4 regions of the Enterococcus sp. AZ126 genome follow, and region 1 is predicted to be linked to each of the others. Evidence: predicted binding sites of a transcription regulator. Region 1 holds the regulator's gene; each other region holds the start of a gene.
What was found. Region 1 encodes LexA, which represses DNA repair genes until DNA is damaged. Its sites were predicted from a motif close to CNAACANNTGTTNG; they were not measured.
Positions count from the first base shown of each region.

Region 2: the regulator LexA is predicted to act here: its motif matches at 2,700-2,713, upstream of uvrB (excinuclease ABC subunit UvrB).
Region 3: the regulator LexA is predicted to act here: its motif matches at 1,454-1,467, upstream of IGI43_RS04810 (Y-family DNA polymerase).
Region 4: the regulator LexA is predicted to act here: its motif matches at 618-631, upstream of IGI43_RS04870 (YneF family protein).

Region 1 covers NZ_JBIOSB010000001.1:277,455-282,191, forward strand. Annotated here, with positions in the region: gene tkt (transketolase) at 1-1,557, opposite strand, end outside; gene IGI43_RS01315 (DUF896 family protein) at 1,656-1,898, opposite strand; gene lexA (transcriptional repressor LexA) at 2,166-2,795, shown strand; gene IGI43_RS01325 (dihydrofolate reductase) at 2,865-3,368, opposite strand; gene IGI43_RS01330 (thymidylate synthase) at 3,387-4,334, opposite strand; gene IGI43_RS01335 (ABC-F family ATP-binding cassette domain-containing protein) at 4,347-4,737, opposite strand, start outside.
Region 2 covers NZ_JBIOSB010000001.1:3,280,476-3,285,212, forward strand. Annotated here, with positions in the region: gene IGI43_RS15375 (amino acid ABC transporter ATP-binding protein) at 1-305, opposite strand, end outside; gene IGI43_RS15380 (amino acid ABC transporter substrate-binding protein/permease) at 307-2,466, opposite strand; gene uvrB (excinuclease ABC subunit UvrB) at 2,795-4,737, shown strand, end outside.
Region 3 covers NZ_JBIOSB010000001.1:976,271-981,007, reverse strand. Annotated here, with positions in the region: T-box leader at 1-83, opposite strand, end outside; gene IGI43_RS04815 (AI-2E family transporter) at 242-1,297, opposite strand; gene IGI43_RS04810 (Y-family DNA polymerase) at 1,506-2,804, shown strand; gene IGI43_RS04805 (hypothetical protein) at 2,801-3,157, shown strand; gene IGI43_RS04800 (YdcF family protein) at 3,231-4,445, opposite strand; gene IGI43_RS04795 (ATP-binding protein) at 4,599-4,737, opposite strand, start outside.
Region 4 covers NZ_JBIOSB010000001.1:993,675-998,411, reverse strand. Annotated here, with positions in the region: gene IGI43_RS04875 (deoxyribonuclease IV) at 1-576, shown strand, start outside; gene IGI43_RS04870 (YneF family protein) at 872-1,093, shown strand; gene IGI43_RS04865 (ABC transporter ATP-binding protein) at 1,258-3,009, shown strand; gene IGI43_RS04860 (ABC transporter ATP-binding protein) at 3,009-4,737, shown strand, end outside.

The DNA of each region.
Region 1 (4,737 bases):
GCTTAAGACTAAAACAGTCGGAGCATCTTTTGTTGTCATCGCAATTTTCCATGCGGCAACTGTTTCGTTACCATCAGCAGGACGGATCACTTGTACACCTGGCATACAACGGATGCTTGCTAATTGTTCAACAGGTTCATGTGTAGGTCCATCTTCGCCAACTGCTACAGAGTCATGTGTCAGCACATAGGTTACAGGAGTATTTTGGATTGCTGCCAGACGTAATGCAGGGCGCAAATAATCTGTAAATACAAAGAATGTTCCGCCATAAACACGGCTTCCTCCATGTAATTGAATCCCATTCATGGCTGCAGCCATAGCGAATTCACGAACGCCAAACCAAATATTACGACCTTCATATTGACCAGGTTCAAAATCTTTTTCTACTGCAACCATAGTGTTATTAGAAGCTGATAAATCAGCAGAACCGCCCCAGAAACCTGGTACAGTTTTAGAGATTGCTTGAATCGTTTCTTTACTTGTAACACGACTAGCTGCACTTGAGCCTACTTCGTATGTTGGTAGTTCACTATCCCAATTTTCAGATAGTTCATCCGCGAATGCTTGTTTAAACTGTTCAGCTAATTCAGGATGTTCTCTTGTATAATTTTTAAACATGTTATTCCATTTATCTTCGGCTTTTAGACCTTCATCTATCATTGTTTCTTTAAAGCGGGCAGCGACTTCTTCTGGTACTGTGAAATCTGGATATTCCCAACCATAGACAGCTTTAGCAGCAGTAATGCCATCTGCTCCGATTGGCGCACCATGTACAGAAGAAGTTCCTTCTTTGGGAGCGCCATAACCGATGACCGTTTTAACTTCGATCAATGTTGGTTTATCTGATTCAGCTTTAGCCGCTTCGATTGCCTTAGAAATGGCTTCTAAATCATTGCCATCTTTTACTAAGATATGCTGCCAACCATATGCTTCATAACGAGCACCAACATTTTCTGTGAACGCTTTTGAAGTTGGGCCATCCAAAGAGATGTCATTTGAATCATATAACACGATCAGTTTGCCTAATTTCATATGTCCAGCCATGGAACTTGCTTCTTGAGAAACGCCTTCCATCAAGTCACCATCACCGCATAATGCATAGGTATAATGATCAATCACTGGAAAACTATCTCGATTATAGGTTGCGGCAGTATGAGCCTCGGCCATCGCCATACCAACAGCCATCGCAATTCCTTGACCTAAAGGCCCTGTCGTTGCTTCAACACCATCTGTGTGATGCACTTCTGGATGCCCAGGCGTTTTACTATCCCATTGACGGAAACTTTTTAGATCATCCATTGTTACACCGTAACCTGCTAAGTGAAGCAAGCTATAAAGCATTGCTGAACCGTGACCAGCAGAAAGAATGAAACGATCTCTATCTACCCAATTTGTTGACGTTTTTGGGTTTACTTTCAAATGCTTTGTCCAAAGTGCGTATGCCATGGGCGCTGCACCCATTGGCAATCCAGGATGTCCTGAGTTTGCTTTTTGAACTGCTTCGATACTTAAGGTACGAATTGTATTGACGCCTAACTGATCAGTGTTATCGAACAAAAAAATCATCTCCTATTTAGGTTTTTTTTACCTTTATTAACTACATTTTATCGTATTTCGTTTATGAAAGCAATTACTTTTAGTAAAAAAAACTAAAATTATTTTCTATCGTGTAATCCTTTTTCTTTTTGAATCTCTTTCAGTTTCTCTGGTGTCACATCATTTCCTTCAGGATCAACCACTTTCATTCCTTCGATATGGTGACGCATTCCACCGCGAAAAGCAGCTAGATACTCTTGACGAAGTACTTTTTGCTCTTCTTTTTCTTTCTCAGTCAATTCATTTTCTTTCGCTTTCTTAGCAAGTTCATTAATCCGACTCATTTTTTCTGATGATAACATCTATCTTTACCTCCTTATTTTAAGTGATAACACCTATAATTAAACAAGTTTGCTTTACATATCTATCTTATAAGATGAATACCAAAAATACAACTATATTCGCACTTAAAATACGAAACGAAGTCAGTTAATGTTAGAAAAATCAATTTCTGATCATGCTTCTTTTTGATCAAATTTTTTTAGATACTTGATCCTCTCAAAAAACACGAACGCTTGTTTGATTCCTACCTAAAACTATGGTACACTAAAAATATAAATCGAAAGAAGGTGCGGGTTGTGGTGAAACGTACAGACACAAGACAAATCGAAGTATTAAAATATATATATGAACAAGTTGAGCTAAAAGGCTATCCCCCTACTGTTAGAGAAATCGGAAAAGCAGTTGACCTCTCTTCAACATCGACTGTTCATGGACATCTAGCTCGTTTAGAAAAAAAAGGACTGATTTTACGTGATCCGACTAAGCCAAGAGCGATTGAATTGACTGCTGATGGCTTAGAAAGAATTGGTGTGAGGCCTACAGTCATTCCCATGCTTGGTGTCGTTACAGCGGGTGAACCTATCTTAGCTGTAGAAGAAGCATCTGATTTTTTCCCTCTGCCACCAGATCTAGTAGCAGAAGAAAATGCTTTGTTCATGCTGACTATCAGAGGTGAAAGTATGATCAATGCTGGTATTCTAGACGGTGATCAAGTTATTGTCCGTAAACAAAGCGCTGCATCAAATGGCGATATCGTTATTGCGATGACAGACGAAGATGAAGCGACATGTAAACGATTCTTTAAAGAGGCAGAACATATTCGTTTACAACCTGAAAATGATGCATTAGACCCAATTATCTTGAAAAACGTTAGTATTTTAGGTAAAGTTGTCGGATTATACCGCAATCATATTTAGATAAATAAAAAAACATACTGATGAGAGTATGTTTTTTTGTTCGTTCTTCGTTTAAATCAAACACGTTTATTAATCATCCACAACAACTTTGCGTTGGTATGTCTCAAACTGATAGGCATAGCTATTTTTTTCGTCTTGTTCTCCTGTGCTTAAATTGATCAGTGTCCAATCATCCCAATTCACAGAAGTAAATTTCGTATCACCTTCAAATGAATGATGGATAACTGTCCGATACAATACATCGCAAAAAGGTAAAAAATCTTCGTATACCGCTGAGCCACCTGCAATAAAGGTAATGCCTGAAAAAGTTTTGGCATAATCAAGAACCTCATCTACCGTATGGAATATAAGGACTCCCTCTGCATGAAATGCTTTGTCTCTAGTTAAGACAATCGTTTGACGATTTGGTAACGGTCGCCCCCCCATCCCCTCAAAGGTTTTTCGTCCCATAACGATGGTGTTGTCTTCAGTCATTTGTTTAAAAAATTTCAAATCATTTGGCAAATGCCAAGGTAATCGATTTTCTTTCCCGATCGTCCCTTGCTCATCTTGTGCCCATATGGCTGCTAACATTAAAGAGCTCCTTTCAAATTAAACGGCTATTGGCGCCTTGATTGCAGGATGCGGATCGTATCCCTCGATTACAATATCATCCATTTCAAAATCAAAAACTGATTTTTTATCTTGGTTCAATTTTAATGTAGGAAATGATCGACTCTCTCTTTCAAGTTGTTGATTCATTTGATCGATGTGATTTGTATATAAGTGAGCATCACCTAAAGTATGGACAAAATCTCCTACTTCTAAACCTGTTTCATGAGCAATCAAGTGAGTCAATAATGCATAGCTGGCAATATTGAATGGAACACCAAGGAAAACATCTCCACTACGCTGATACAACTGGCAACTTAATTTCCCATCATTTACATAAAATTGAAACATTGTGTGACAGGGCGGTAAAGCCATTGATGGAACATCTTCTGGATTCCAAGCAGATACGATCAGACGTCTGGAGTCTGGTGTTTTTTTGATCATTTCAATAACATTTTTAAGTTGATCGATAAACCCACCATCTTTTGTCTCCCAATGACGCCACTGAGCGCCATAAATATTTCCTAATTCGCCATACTTAGCTGCAAAACCATCATCCGATAAAATAGCATCGCAGAATTTTTGGTGCTCTTTTTCATAACTTTCTTTAAATGATTCATCACTAAGAACGCGACGTCCAAAATCCGTCATATCAGGCCCGTTGTAATCTTCGCTTTTGATGTAACGCTCAAAAGCCCATTCATCCCAGATATGATTATTGTGTTGAAGCAGATAGCGAATATTCGTATCACCATTTAAAAACCATAAAAGTTCGCTTTTAATCAAACCGAACGGTACTCGCTTCGTCGTTAATAAAGGGAAACCTTGTGACAAATCAAAACGCATTTGATGACCAAAAATACTTTTGGTACCTGTACCAGTACGATCTTCTTTGAAGTGACCTTCCTCTAAAATTTTACGACCCAATGATAAATATGCTTCTTCCATAGTTTCTGCCTCCTAATTTTCTGCAAATTCACTCAAATATTCCCAGCGTTCCATTTTTTCTTCAAGCTTTTGTTCTATTGTTAAAAGCTCAGTTTGAAGTTCTTGTAGCTTTGTAAAATCATCTACTTGATGATTCATTTCTTCACTCAATTGTGCTGTCTGTTCTTCAAGTTGTGCTATATCCGTCTCGATCGTTTCCCACTCTTTTTGTTCCATGTAGGTCAATTTGGTTTTTTCTTTCTTTTCTATTTCTTTTAGTGATGTTATTTCAGCCTTGATTACTTTTTTGGACTGTACTTTATTCACTGCTAAATATTCACTCATTGAACCGAAATAAGTGGTGATTTGACCTGCACCTTGAAAAACAAGTAATTTATCCATTGTTTTATCAAGAAAATATCGG
Region 2 (4,737 bases), 3.0 Mb from region 1:
GTAATATTTTCCATAATCGACAAATGTGGGAATAGATTGAAATGTTGAAAAACCATTCCGATATGTTGACGAATTTTATTAATATTTGTATTTTTATCTGTTAGGTTTGCTCCATCGATAATAATATCACCACTGGTTGCTTCTTCAAGTTGATTTAAACAACGAAGAAAGGTACTTTTACCAGAACCCGATGGGCCGATGACACAAACAACATCGCCTTCTTGGATAGAGACGTTGATATCGTTAAGAACAGTATTATCACCATATTTTTTTATTAAATGTTCTACTAGAATTTTTTCAGCCATATTATTTCACCTTCTTTTCCAAAACTTTAGCTAATTTCGTTAAGGCTGTGATCAAAATCAAATACATCATTGCGATCACAAAGTAAACCATAGTACTTTGTAAGTTTCTGGCAACGATGATTTTACCTGTCTGCAACAATTCGATCAAGCCGATTGCTGAAAGGATCGTTGTATCTTTTAAAGAAATAACAAATTGATTGACGAAAGATGGAATCATGATTTTGATTGCCTGCGGTAAAATGATTTTTTGCATTGTTCGATTGTATGAAAGACCCAAACTTCGTGAAGCTTCCATTTGTCCAACGGGCACTGCATTGATACCGCCTCGGACTATTTCAGAAATATAAGCACTGGCATTCAACGTCAATGTTATGATCCCAGCAAGGAACACGGGGATATTAAATCCTAAAATTCCTGGTAAGCCGAAGTAAATGAAGAAGGCTAGTACCATTAAGGGTATCCCGCGAATAATGTCGACATAGACAGTAGAAATCACACGCAATGCTTTGGATGGAGAAGCGCTAAACAATCCGAAGATCACACCCACTATCAAAGCTAAAATAAATGAAATCAGTGTTAATTGAATGGTCATCCACAGACCGCTCAATAGGCGTTTCCAGTTATTTTGAATCATACCGATAAGCGTTGATTCATCCACTTTATTTTCAGTAGCACCGTCTTTTACATATTTTCCGATGATTTCATCATACTCACCAGTTCGTTTTAATTCACCTAATCCCTCATTGAACATTTGGACTAACTCAGGATTTTTACCTTTTTTCACAGCAAAACCGTATTTCCCACCCTCTTCACGAGGAATCGGCGTTGACAGTGGTTGTTTTTGAGCAATACCGTAACCGATCACAGGATAATCATCCATCATGGCATCGATCTCGCCAATTTCAAGGGCGCTGTATAAAGCGTCTGTAGTATCTAAATATTTAATTGAATAATCATATTTATCTTTGTTAGCTTCAAGGAAATCAGCACTTTCAGTTCCGATTTTAGCACCAACTTTTTTACCTTTTAAATCTTCATACGAGTGGATGCTGTCATTGCCTTTTTTGACAGCAATTTGAATACCACTGTTGAAATAAGGAGTAGAGAAGTCAAATGATTTTTCACGTTCGTCAGTAATCGTCATTCCTGCGATCATTGCATCAGCTTGACCAGATTCGACCGCTTGAACCGCAGAACTGAAGCCGATAAATTTAAACTCAACATTAAAATCTTGTAGTTCAGCAATTCGCTCAACTAAATCGACATCGATTCCTTCGTATTTACCATCTGAATTTTGGAATTCAAACGGAGCAAATGTAGAGTCACTCGCAATAACGTAAGTTTCTTTTTTTGGTTGAATCTTTTTCATTTTAGAATCAGTATCTGTTTCGGATTCAGTTCCAGTGGAAATATATTGGTTTACGATAGCATCATATTTACCTGAACTTTTAAGTTCTTTCAACCCAGCATTGAATTTTTCGATCAACTCTTTATTTTGCCCTTTTTTCACAGCAAACCCATAAGAACTACCTGTTTCTTTTTTCCCAACTAATTGAAGTTTTTGACCATTTGTTATAGCATATCCTAAAACAGGATAATCGTCGAAAATCGCATCTGTTTCACCATTTTCAAGCGATTGATAAAGACCTGTTGCATCATCGAAATTTTTTATTGTATAGCCGTATTTTTCTTGATTTTTCTCTAGGAATGTCGCACTTTCAGTTCCAACTTTAGCTGCGACCGTTTTTCCTTTTAAGTCTTCATAATTTTTGATTTTGTCATTGCCTTTTTTGACGGCCATCTGCAGACCACTGTCAAAATAAGGTTCTGAAAAATCAAAAGATTTTTTTCGTTCATCGGTAATACTCATACCAGCGATCATACCGTCAACTTGGTTTGATTGTACGGCTTGGATAGCACTGTCAAAGCCAAGTGGTTTAAGATTTACTTTAAAATCTTGATCTTTAGCGATAGCTTTAAGCAAATCAACGTCAATACCGACATATTCTCCTTTTGAATCTTGGAATTCAAAGGGAGCAAAAGTTAAATCTGTTCCTATATTATATGTTTTTTCCTCAGCTTGAGCCGGATGCCCAAGGGTAAATGTCAATAGACTTGTCATCATTACAATGAATGAAAGTAAAAAGTGTTTCCTTTTCATAAAATACCTCCTATATTTGCATATTGGATAATTATATAGTAAAAAAAGGTGAAAGCACAAGTCATTGACAGTTAGAAATTCAAAAAAAAATCATTTTGTGACATCTTATGTAACAAAACATAACGCGGCTGTGGTGCGAAAATAGTATTCTTCATCATTATTAAAGACAAACAAAGATTAAATAAAATGTAAATCGATAAAAAATGCGTATACGTAATGTATTCTAGAACTAGCGAAAATATGTTCGGTATGTTAAAATAAATACAGAAGTTTCTTTTCAATTTTAAAGATAAAAATTCCGATAAATGGAGCAAGAGGAGGATGTTGAATGATAGAAAGAGAGACCTCCAATACATTTGACTTAGTATCAAAATACAAGCCGGATGGAGATCAGCCAGAAGCAATCAAGCGATTAGTTGAAGGCATCGAAGGCGGAGAAAAAGCCCAAATTTTATTAGGTGCTACAGGAACCGGAAAAACCTTTACGATTTCTAATGTGATAACAGAAGTGAACAAACCGACATTGGTCATTGCTCATAATAAGACTTTAGCTGGACAGCTTTATGGAGAGTTTAAAGAATTCTTCCCTAATAACGCAATCGAGTATTTTGTTAGTTATTATGATTATTATCAACCAGAAGCATACGTTCCTTCGAGCGATACATATATAGAAAAAGATGCCAGTATCAATGATGAGATTGATAAATTACGCCATTCAGCCACAAGTTCTTTATTAGAAAGAAACGATGTGATTGTCGTTGCTTCCGTTTCATGTATTTTTGGTTTGGGTGATCCTAAGGAATATAGTGAACAAGTGGTTTCTATTCGTGTAGGGATGGAGATGGATCGCAGTCAGTTGTTGACAGACCTAGTAAACATTCAATTTGAGCGAAATGATATCGATTTTCAACGTGGTCGTTTTCGTGTAAGAGGCGATGTGGTGGAGATTTTTCCTGCCTCAAGAGATGACCATGCCTTAAGAGTTGAATTTTTTGGGGATGAAATTGAACGTATAAGAGAAGTCGATGCTTTGACCGGCGAAGTAATGGGCGAGACTGAACATGTTGCTATTTTCCCTGCGACCCACTTTGTGACGAATGAAGATCATATGGAACATGCGATTTCACAAATTCAAGAAGAATTAGAGGCTCGTTTAACTGTCTTGCGTAGTGAAAATAAATTGTTAGAAGCACAACGCTTAGAACAGCGGACCAATTACGATATTGAAATGATGAGAGAAATGGGCTACACATCTGGGATCGAAAATTATTCCCGTCATATGGATGGTCGCTCAGAAGGAGAGCCGCCGTATACCTTGATCGACTTCTTTCCAGATGACTTTTTACTTGTGATCGATGAATCTCATGTGTCGATGCCTCAAATTCGAGGTATGTATAATGGTGACCGAGCTAGAAAACAAATGCTAGTAGATTATGGTTTCCGTTTGCCTAGCGCATTGGATAATCGTCCATTACGTTTAGAAGAATTCGAAAAGCATGTCCATCAAGTGGTCTATGTTTCTGCTACACCTGGACCTTATGAATATGAACAAACTGATACTGTGATTCCACAAATCATCCGACCGACAGGATTGTTGGATCCATTGATTGAAGTCCGTCCGATCATGGGGCAAATTGATGATTTAGTCGGTGAAATTCATGATCGTGTAGAGAAGGATCAACGTGTATTTATCACGACCTTAACGAAGAAAATGTCTGAAGATTTGACGGATTACCTTAAAGAATTAGGAATCAAGGTCAAGTACCTTCATAGTGATATCAAAACGTTAGAACGAACAGAAATCATTCGGGATTTACGTTTAGGAGAGTTTGATGTGCTGATTGGCATCAATTTACTTCGTGAAGGACTGGATGTACCGGAAGTATCATTGATTGCGATTTTGGATGCCGATAAAGAAGGCTTCTTGAGAAGTGAGCGCTCATTGATTCAAACAATTGGACGTGCCGCTCGTAACTCAGATGGTCGTGTCATTATGTATGCAGATAAAATGACTGATTCGATGCAAAAAGCTATTGATGAAACCGCACGTCGTCGCTCAATTCAAGAAAAATACAATGAAGAACACGGTATTATACCAAAAACGATCATCAAAGAAATTCGTGAGTTGATTTCAATTTCTAAAACAAATGAAAAAGGTGAGCCGTTCAAAATTGATAAAGATTATCATGAATTGACTCGTCAAGAAAAAGCTGATTTATTGATGAAATTAGAAAAAGAAATGCGAGATGCAGCGAAAGCATTAGACTTTGA
Region 3 (4,737 bases), 700 kb from region 1:
AAAATGTATATGCCAACTCTCACTAAATGCTGACTCTCTGAAAAAGGGACATTATTGCTACTTCGCTTTATTAAAGTTTGATATGTTATTTTGTAGCAATTTTACGACAAATAAGCCAACTTGTCAAATACTTCCTTGGGAGTCACGTTTACAAGTTTTGGTTTAGGCATTAATTCATCGGCCTAAACAATTTTATAAGCGTTGATTTAGCTATTTTTTAAACGAAAGCAGAGCAAAGGAATTATTTTTCTTTATTATTTTCTGGATCATATGTTATTTTTCCAGTGAAAGAATGGATGGGTTTGACCTTTAAGATATCTAAAAAGAAAGTAAAAATCGGGATACCGACAATCAATCCCCAAACACCAAACAATCGTTCACTGATCAATAAAATAACAAATGTATAAAAAATCGGTAATTCTGTTTTGCTGGACATAAATTTGGGATTCAATACGTAAGACTCAAATAAATGCACTACGATGATCACCACTAAAATATAAATTACATCGTTGATACCACCTTGTGAATAGGCGATGAAACTTAGCGGAATACAGGAGATAATCACTCCTGCAACGGGTATTAGACTCAAAAGAAAAATCATGATTGCTAAACTTGGCAATTGATGAAATCCAATCAAAGCCAAACAAATCGTTGTAATACTAGTATTAACAACAGCAATAAAGAATTGAGCCTCCATTACGACACCAAATGTATTTACAAACTTATCAGCAAAGTAATAGATGTCTTGAAAAAACCAGTCAAAATCACTTTTTAAAAACAACTTAGAAAACTCAGTCATTTGTTTTTTCTCGATCATAAAAAAGAAACTCAAAACAAATGAAAGGACAAAGGAAATACCGATCGAACCAATGTCTTGAACATAACGTAAAATGGTACTCGCTCCATTTTGGATTTGTGACATTAAATTTGATTTCTCTAGATAGTCATCTATGATCATCAATAGTTGGTTATGATTATCTCCTGGATTTTTATAAAAATGGATCACCGAGTTATACATCTGAACTGTTTGATGGATAACAACTGGTACATACTTTGTAATAGCCAGATAGACTAAAAAAACAATTAAAGAATAGGTTGCTAAAACTAGTATGAGCGATGGGATTTTTAAAAAGCGCTGAACAAATTTCACGAAATGAAGAGCTAAAAACGTAAAAATAAATGTTAATAAAATCATTGTGATCATACTTCTAGCTAAAAATAAAATAAAAATAACAACACCCAAAACAAAAAAACGTCTTAATCGTTCGTTTTGAATAAATTTTTCATAAACCGACACAGACTTCACTCCTTTAAACTATGATTCGTTGTTTGTAATATCTTATATAACTATAATGCTTTTTTACATTTTTAGATAGTAGTTCTATCTATAATTCTAAAAAAAGAATTATTTTTACTCAGGCTCAAATTTAAAAAGGTGTTCCCCTTTACAAAATGAACGTATGTTCGTATAATTGGTTTTGAAATAAAACAAGGAGAGGAATGCTATGTTTTTTGATTATGAAAAAGAACCAAGAAGAGTGATTTTTTGCATTGATGTAAAATCATTTTACGCGTCAGTAGAATGTGTCGCTAGAGGTTTCGATCCAATTGAAAAAATGTTGGTAGTCATGAGTCATGCAGAAAATACGGGTGGTTTGGTTTTAGCTTCTTCTCCAAAAGCGAAAGAAGTACTGGGAATCACCAATGTGACACGAAAATATGATGTTCCAAACCATCCAGAATTGGTAATCGTCCCACCGCGAATGAATGAGTATATCAAGGAAAATATGAAAATCAATGAGATATATAAGAGCTATGTAGCAGATGAAGATCTACATATTTATTCGATTGATGAATCGTTTTTAGATGTGACCGCTAGCTGGAAATTATTTGGACGAACACCGGTAGAACTCGCACAGATCATCCAACAAAGAATCAAAAATGAAACAGGATTAGCGATCACAGTTGGAATAGGGGATAATCCCTTATTAGCAAAATTAGCGATGGATATTGAAGCTAAGCATAATCAGGAACGTTTAGCCCAATGGCATTATGAGGATGTATCTGAAAAAGTTTGGACAATCAAAACGATGACCGATATGTGGGGAATTGGGCATCGGTTGGAGAAACGCTTAAATAATTTAGGGATTCGATCCGTTTATGATTTGGCACATGCTGATTTGAATGGTCTGAAAAGAACTTTAGGAATCATCGGTGAACAGCTTTATGCTCACGCACATGGTATCGACCGCAGCCGTCTATCGGAAAAATATATACCAGAAGAACGCTCGTATAATAATTCTCAAATTTTGATGCGAGATTACTTACGACAAGAAGAAATCGAAGTTGTGATCCGTGAAATGGCGGAACAAGTGGCGGCCAGACTTAGAAAGGCACATTGTCAGACAGAATGTGTGCATTTATCCATTGGTTTTTCAAGGACTGATAAGTCTTTAGGATCAGGATTTTCAAGACAAATGAAAGTTCCTTTAACAAATAGTAGTAAGCTGTTGATTGAGTATTGTTTAACAATATTCAGACAACATTGGCATGGAGAAGAAGTACGACATATTGGGATTACTTATACCAAATTGAATTATAATACTTATGTACAACTAGATTTATTTCATGAACCTGATGAACAGATCAAAGAATTAGAGTTAGATCAGCTGATTGATGATATCCGGCAGCGGTTTGGCTATGTTTCTTTAGTTCATGCGAGTTCAGTATCATCAGGTGGCACAGCAATTTCAAGAGCATCATTAGTCGGTGGGCATGCTGGAGGAATGGAGGGCTTACAATGAGCAAAGAGCGGGATTATTATTTTGAACAGTATCAAGATCGAAAAATGAAAAAGTGGGCAGGTTTTTATTTATCTGAACATACAGCAATCATTGAACAAGAGAAAAAAAGACAGCCAGCTGAAAAAAAAATTCAAATGAGTTGGACGGAAATCGATGAAGTTTTAGCTCAGGCTTTTCAAAGTCAAGCTGAAGTGAGGATTCAAAAAGAAGAATTGGATTGTGATGGAAACTACGGTGCAGACGTTATAGGAAGGATTCAAGGACATGATGCATTAGGGATTTATGTAGATGGGCATAAGATTGGCTATGATGAGATCCGCCATATCCAATTTCATAAAAAAAATAAGGCTTAGACATAACTCTACGAGTCATATCCAAGCCTTAAGGAATCAGAATAAACGCTTCTGTTCCAATTTTGTTTTAAGTTTAATGACGAGAGATAAAAAAGAATTGAACGAATGCTAAGAAAATCATCACGAATGCAATCAGTCCGCATATAATCAAATGACGGCGTTTGTGCATCATTACAATGGCAATAAACTCTCTTAAAAAGGCATTTGGTAGAAAGTAAAAGGCTGTTTTTGCTCCAAGTCCATCTGCGTTTAGATTCGCCATTTTCGCAAAAAGACCTGCACGAAACAGATGGAAATTGTTGGTTGTAAATAGTGCATGAAAATCTGTTCCACCAAAAACTGTTTCCATGATTTCTTTTGAAAATCTCATGTTTTCTAAGGTGTTTTTTGAATTTGATTCAACTAAAATATCTTCTTCTGGAATTCCTTTTTCGATGGCGTAATCTTTCATTGCAATACTTTCAGCAACATGCTCGTCATCCCCTTTACCACCAGACATAAGAATTTTGGGCGGACTTAATGTAGCATTGGCTTGGGCTTTATAAAATTGAATGGCCTTTTCGATTCGTTTGCCTAAAAGTGGCGGGACTGTTTTTCCATCGATCAATCCAGAGCCTAAAACGATGATAAAATCTTGAGCATATTTAGGCTGATTAAATTGATAAATGACTGAAATCGTCAAAAAATTATAGAAAACAAAAGAAAAGTAGAGCATTAAGAGTGGTAAGATACCAAATAATAGAGAGGCCCACTCAGGCAAAATTCGACTTGAATAATGATTAAAAATAAGAAAGACCGTTAGACCAACTGCTAAAAGTAGTGTTAATAAGTTCGCTAATGAATGTCCTTCTTTGCGCATAACGACGATTGCATTCCAATACAAAAATACAACCAAGGCATAAAGTCCGATCAATATAAGTAGGAACAAAACAACGAGCGTAATTCCTGCTAAAACAATCAATAATGGATTGAGTGTTCTATAAAGCAAAGACCCCAAATAAGTCATACCAACAATTAGAAATAAGTTAAATAATAACCCATTTGTTAATCTACGTTTTTCTTTAAAATAACTAAAAAGAAAAAGCAGTAGAAAGCTTGATGGTAATAAGAAATAGTAGGTGTGAAGCTGAATTTCTAGGTAAATGACATACACGATAAAACAAATTGAGAACCAAAGTACTTCATAAAATTTCCAATCTTGATTCACCTTTTTTTTGCGCCACTTTGGGATCCAAAATACACCAATAAGATAAACAATGCCAATAATAATACTAAAATAATTCCCCATAATAGAACTCCTTCAATAAATGATTTCAATCTTAGTATAACGAAAAAGAAAGAAAAAAAATACTCTAACGTTTGTTTTTAGACGACTTAAAAATACTTGTATGAAAATAAGCATTCTTCAAACCAATAGAACAAAAGAATGCTTATTTTTTAATTATTCACATGAACGAACGGGAAATGTGATGAAAAAACTTGTTCCAAAACCTTCTATTGACTCTAATGAAAGGAACCATTCATACTTCGCAACTATTGAGTTTACTGCAAACAAACCAAGACCAGTCCCTTCATCAGCT
Region 4 (4,737 bases), 720 kb from region 1:
ATCACACTTCATCCAGGAGCTCATGTAGGAGCTGGTGTTGATGCTGGATTGAAGCAAATCATCAAGGGGCTTGATGAAGTATTATGGAAAGAACAAGTGCCACAAATTGCGCTGGAAACAATGGCAGGTAAAGGAACTGAATTAGGTCGGACATTTGAAGAGTTGGCAACGATCATTGACGGAGTGAAACTAAATGAAAAATTATCTGTCACAATGGATACTTGTCATATAAACGATGCTGGTTATAACGTAAAAGATGATTTTGATGGTGTTTTAGAAGAATTTGATAAGATCATTGGCTTGGATCGTTTGAAAGTGGTCCATGTGAATGACTCTAAAAATCCAATGGGCTCACACAAAGACCGCCATGCAAACATCGGTTTTGGAACAATTGGTTTTGAGGCACTAAATAAAGTCGTTCATCATGAAAAATTGAAAGAGTTACCTAAAATTTTAGAAACACCTTACGTTGGCGCAGACAAAAAAACAAGCAAACCACCTTATGGCTTCGAAATTGCAATGTTGAAGTCACAAAAATTCGATCCGAATTTATTGGAAAAAATTGAAGCACAGTAATATGATATGGTATCAATCTCTATGAAAATTCGCTTTTTTTACAAAGAATCATTCGTGAAGTTAGATAAAAATAGGAAGAAATGGTCTTTCGTAAATTTCTTGTGAGGAATATGACAAAAGAGCTTTTCTTTTTGGTCTGTTTCTAGTAAAATGATTTCTTGAGAGCAATTTATTAAAATGGGAATGTATAACCCTATTTAGAATGAGAAACAGTAAGTTTGATAAGAATAGTGACTGCATCATACGACAAGCAGAAGTTCTTATTCAACTTTTCTAATAGAAAGGAGAAATTTATATGTCAACAGGTTTAGTAGTACTAATCGCGATTATCGCTTTATTAGCAGGTGCAGCAGGTGGATTTTTCCTTGCGCGCAAATATATGCAAGATTATTTCAAAAAGAATCCTCCCGTTAATGAGGAAATGTTACGAATGATGATGATGTCTATGGGACAAAAACCTTCTGAGAAGAAGATTCGTCAAATGATGCAGCAAATGAAAAACCAAGGAGACAAATAAGGTTTTTCAGAAGCTAATCGGATTTCAAGCGCACAACGGGCCGTTTTTTTTGGTCCGTTTTTTTGCACTTATTTTTAGCAAATGAAAGGAGTTGTATGAAAATGGGAAAACAACAAATAAAAGATGTGAGCGCACAGTAGTCAATTTAGAAGAGGAGAATGTACATGTCTATATTTAAAAAGTTAGGGTGGTTTTTCAAGCAAGAGAAAAAAAGTTACATCATTGGGGTATTTTCATTAATTATGGTAGCGCTTGTGCAATTAGTTCCGCCAAAGGTCATTGGCATCGTCGTTGATAAGATCACTTCAAAGAATCTGACGATCAAACCTATTTTATTTTGGGTTACTATTCTACTAGCGGCAGCTATAGCGCAATATATTTTTCGTTATATTTGGCGGACACATATTTGGGGAAGTGCTGCAAAATTGGAAAAAGATTTAAGAAAGCAATTATTCCATCATTTCACAAAAATGGACAATGTTTTTTATCAGAAATATCGAACGGGAGATTTGATGGCTCATGCAACGAACGATTTAAATGCCATCCAGAATGTTGCTGGAGCAGGTATTTTAACCTTTGCAGATTCATTCATCACAGGTGGTGCCACGATTGTTGCCATGATTTTATTTGTGGATTTACGCTTAACGTTGATTGCGCTGATTCCCTTACCATTATTAGCTGTGACCTCAAGAGTCTTGGGATCAAAATTGCATGATGCTTTTCGTGATTCTCAAGCAGCGTTCTCTACGATCAATGATAAGACACAAGAGAGCATCACAGGCATTAAGGTCATCAAAACGTTTGGGCAAGAACAGGAAGATATCCAAGATTTTACAGAGAAAATTGAGGATGCTATCGTTAAAAATAAACGAGTCAACTTTCTAGATGCTTTATTTGATCCGTTTATCACATTGATCATTGGGATTTCTTATGTTTTAACAATCATTGTGGGCGGACGTTTTATTATGAACGGCACGATTACGATTGGGCAGTTGATTTCATTTATAAGTTATATTGGGATGCTCGTTTGGCCAATGTTCGCGATTGGTCGCTTGTTTAATGTACTTGAGCGTGGAAATGCGAGTTATGACCGTGTGAATGAATTACTACATGAGAAAACACATATTACAGAGAAAAAAGATGCGATCCAAATACCAGCTAAAGGTCGTTTATCAATGGAAATTGCTCAGTTCACGTATCCTAAAGATGATCAAGCTACACTAGAACAAATCAAATTCACTGTGGGTGTGGGAGAAACATTAGGAATCGTTGGGAAAACTGGCGCTGGTAAAACGACAATTTTAAAATTATTGATGCGTGAATACGATCATTATCAAGGCCGTGTGATGTTTGGCGAACATGATATCAAAGAATATTCATTGGATGCTTTGATGAACTCAATGGGGTATGTTCCTCAAGATCATTTTCTGTTTTCTATGACAGTACGAGATAATATTCGTTTTGCTAATCCTGATTTTACTGAAGCAAAAGTTGAACAGGCTGCTGAAATGGCGTTTATCAATAATGAAATCAAGGCTTTCCCTAAAGGATATGATACGTTAGTTGGAGAACGTGGGGTTTCTTTATCAGGTGGGCAAAAACAACGGATTTCAATTGCTAGAGCCTTGATCGTAGATCCAGAGTTATTGATTCTAGATGATGCCTTATCTGCTGTGGATGCAAAAACAGAAGAAGCGATTCTTTCAAATTTAAAAGAAGCTAGAAAAGAAAAAACAACGATTATTTCAGCCCATCGATTAAGTAGTGTGATGCATGCAAAAGAAATCATCGTTTTAGATGAAGGGAAAATCGTTGAACGCGGTACGCATCAAGAGTTGTTAAGCTTAGCTGGATGGTACAAGCGGATGTGGGATAAACAACAATTAGAAGCGAAGATTGAAGGGAGTGAAGCATAATGGAAGAAAAATATGAATCAGAATGGACAAAATCAGTTCCTTTAAAAGAACAAGTCTCGATCGTTAAGCGATTGCTTAAATTTGCACAGCCATTTCGTCGTACGTTTATAACGGCTATTTTGTTTGCATTGGTCTTATCCATCATCAATATTCTTTTACCGAGAATTATTCAAACGTTTATGGATAATTATTTGACACCAAAAACAGCAACCAATCAAGTGATTTTCTTTTTTGCTGGTTTGTATCTATTTGGTGTGATCGTGAAAAGTATCGTCTGGTTTTTCCAATGGTTTTTATATTCTACCGCTTCACTCAAAACGTATCAGTATATTCGTGTGAAGTTGTTTGAAAAGTTGCAAACCTTAGGAATGCGTTATTTTGATCAAACACCAGCAGGCTCGATTGTTTCTCGTGTAACGAATGATACGGAGACATTATTTGAATTCTGGTATGTATTTTTAATGGTTTTAACCGGGATTTTTGCCGTAGTTTCTTCCTTTATTGCGATGTTTCAAATCAGCGGGAAAATTGCGTTGTATAATCTGGTTTTCTTACCTATTTTATTGATCGTGATTTGGTACTATCAAAAATTTAGTTCTAGAATCTATAGAAGTATGCGTGAAAAATTAAGTCAGCTAAATACGAAGTTAAACGAATATATTTCCGGCATGCAGATTATTCAGCAATTTAGACAGGAACACCGTTTGGAAAAAGAATTTGAAGAGACGAATAATGATTATTTGCGTACACGTTTTTCAATGATCAAAACCAACTCATTGTTGTTAGGTCCAATCATTAATTTCCTTTATACGTTGGCGATTGCCTTAACACTAACATTATTTGGATTTGATGCATTGCATTCTCCTGTAGAAGCTGGAATGATTTATGCTTTTGTTACCTATGTGCAGGCTTTCTTTAATCCAATGACACAAATGATGGATTTTTTAAGTGTTTTTACGGATGGGATGGTTGCAGGGAGTCGAATTTTGAAAATTTTTGATAATGAAGAATTGACTCCGCAACAAAATGTAGGAGCTAACGCAGAAATTATGCGTGGGAAAATCGAGTTTCGTAATGTTAGCTTTTCTTATGATGGTAAGAATAATGTTTTGAATAATATTAGTTTTATTGCCAACCCTGGTGAAACTGTGGCGTTGATCGGACATACAGGAAGTGGTAAGAGCTCGATTATTAACGTTTTGATGCGTTTTTATGAATTTTATGAAGGTGAAATTCTGATCGACGATCGTGATATTCGTGAGTATCCTTTAGCTGAGTTGAGGAAAAAATTGGGATTGGTTTTACAAGATGCATTTATGTTCTATGGCGATATCGCTGGGAATATTCGAATGTTGAATCCAGAAATCACGGATGAACAAATCAAAGTCGCAGCGGAATTTGTGCAAGCAGATAAATTTATTGAAACCTTACCAAAAAAATATCATGCAAAAGTCATCGAAAGAGGCGCAAGTTATTCAAGTGGTCAGCGTCAGCTGATTTCATTCGCTAGAACGATTGTAACTGATCCGAAAATCCTAGTATTAGACGAAGCAACAGCGAATATCGATACTGAAACAGAAGGATTGATCCAAGAAGGCTTAGCGAATATGCGTCAAGGTAGAACAACGATTGCGATTGCTCATCGTCTATCCACCATTCGAGATGCTGATTTAATTTTAGTGTTGGATAAAGGTCGGATCGTCGAACGTGGGGATCATGTACATTTAT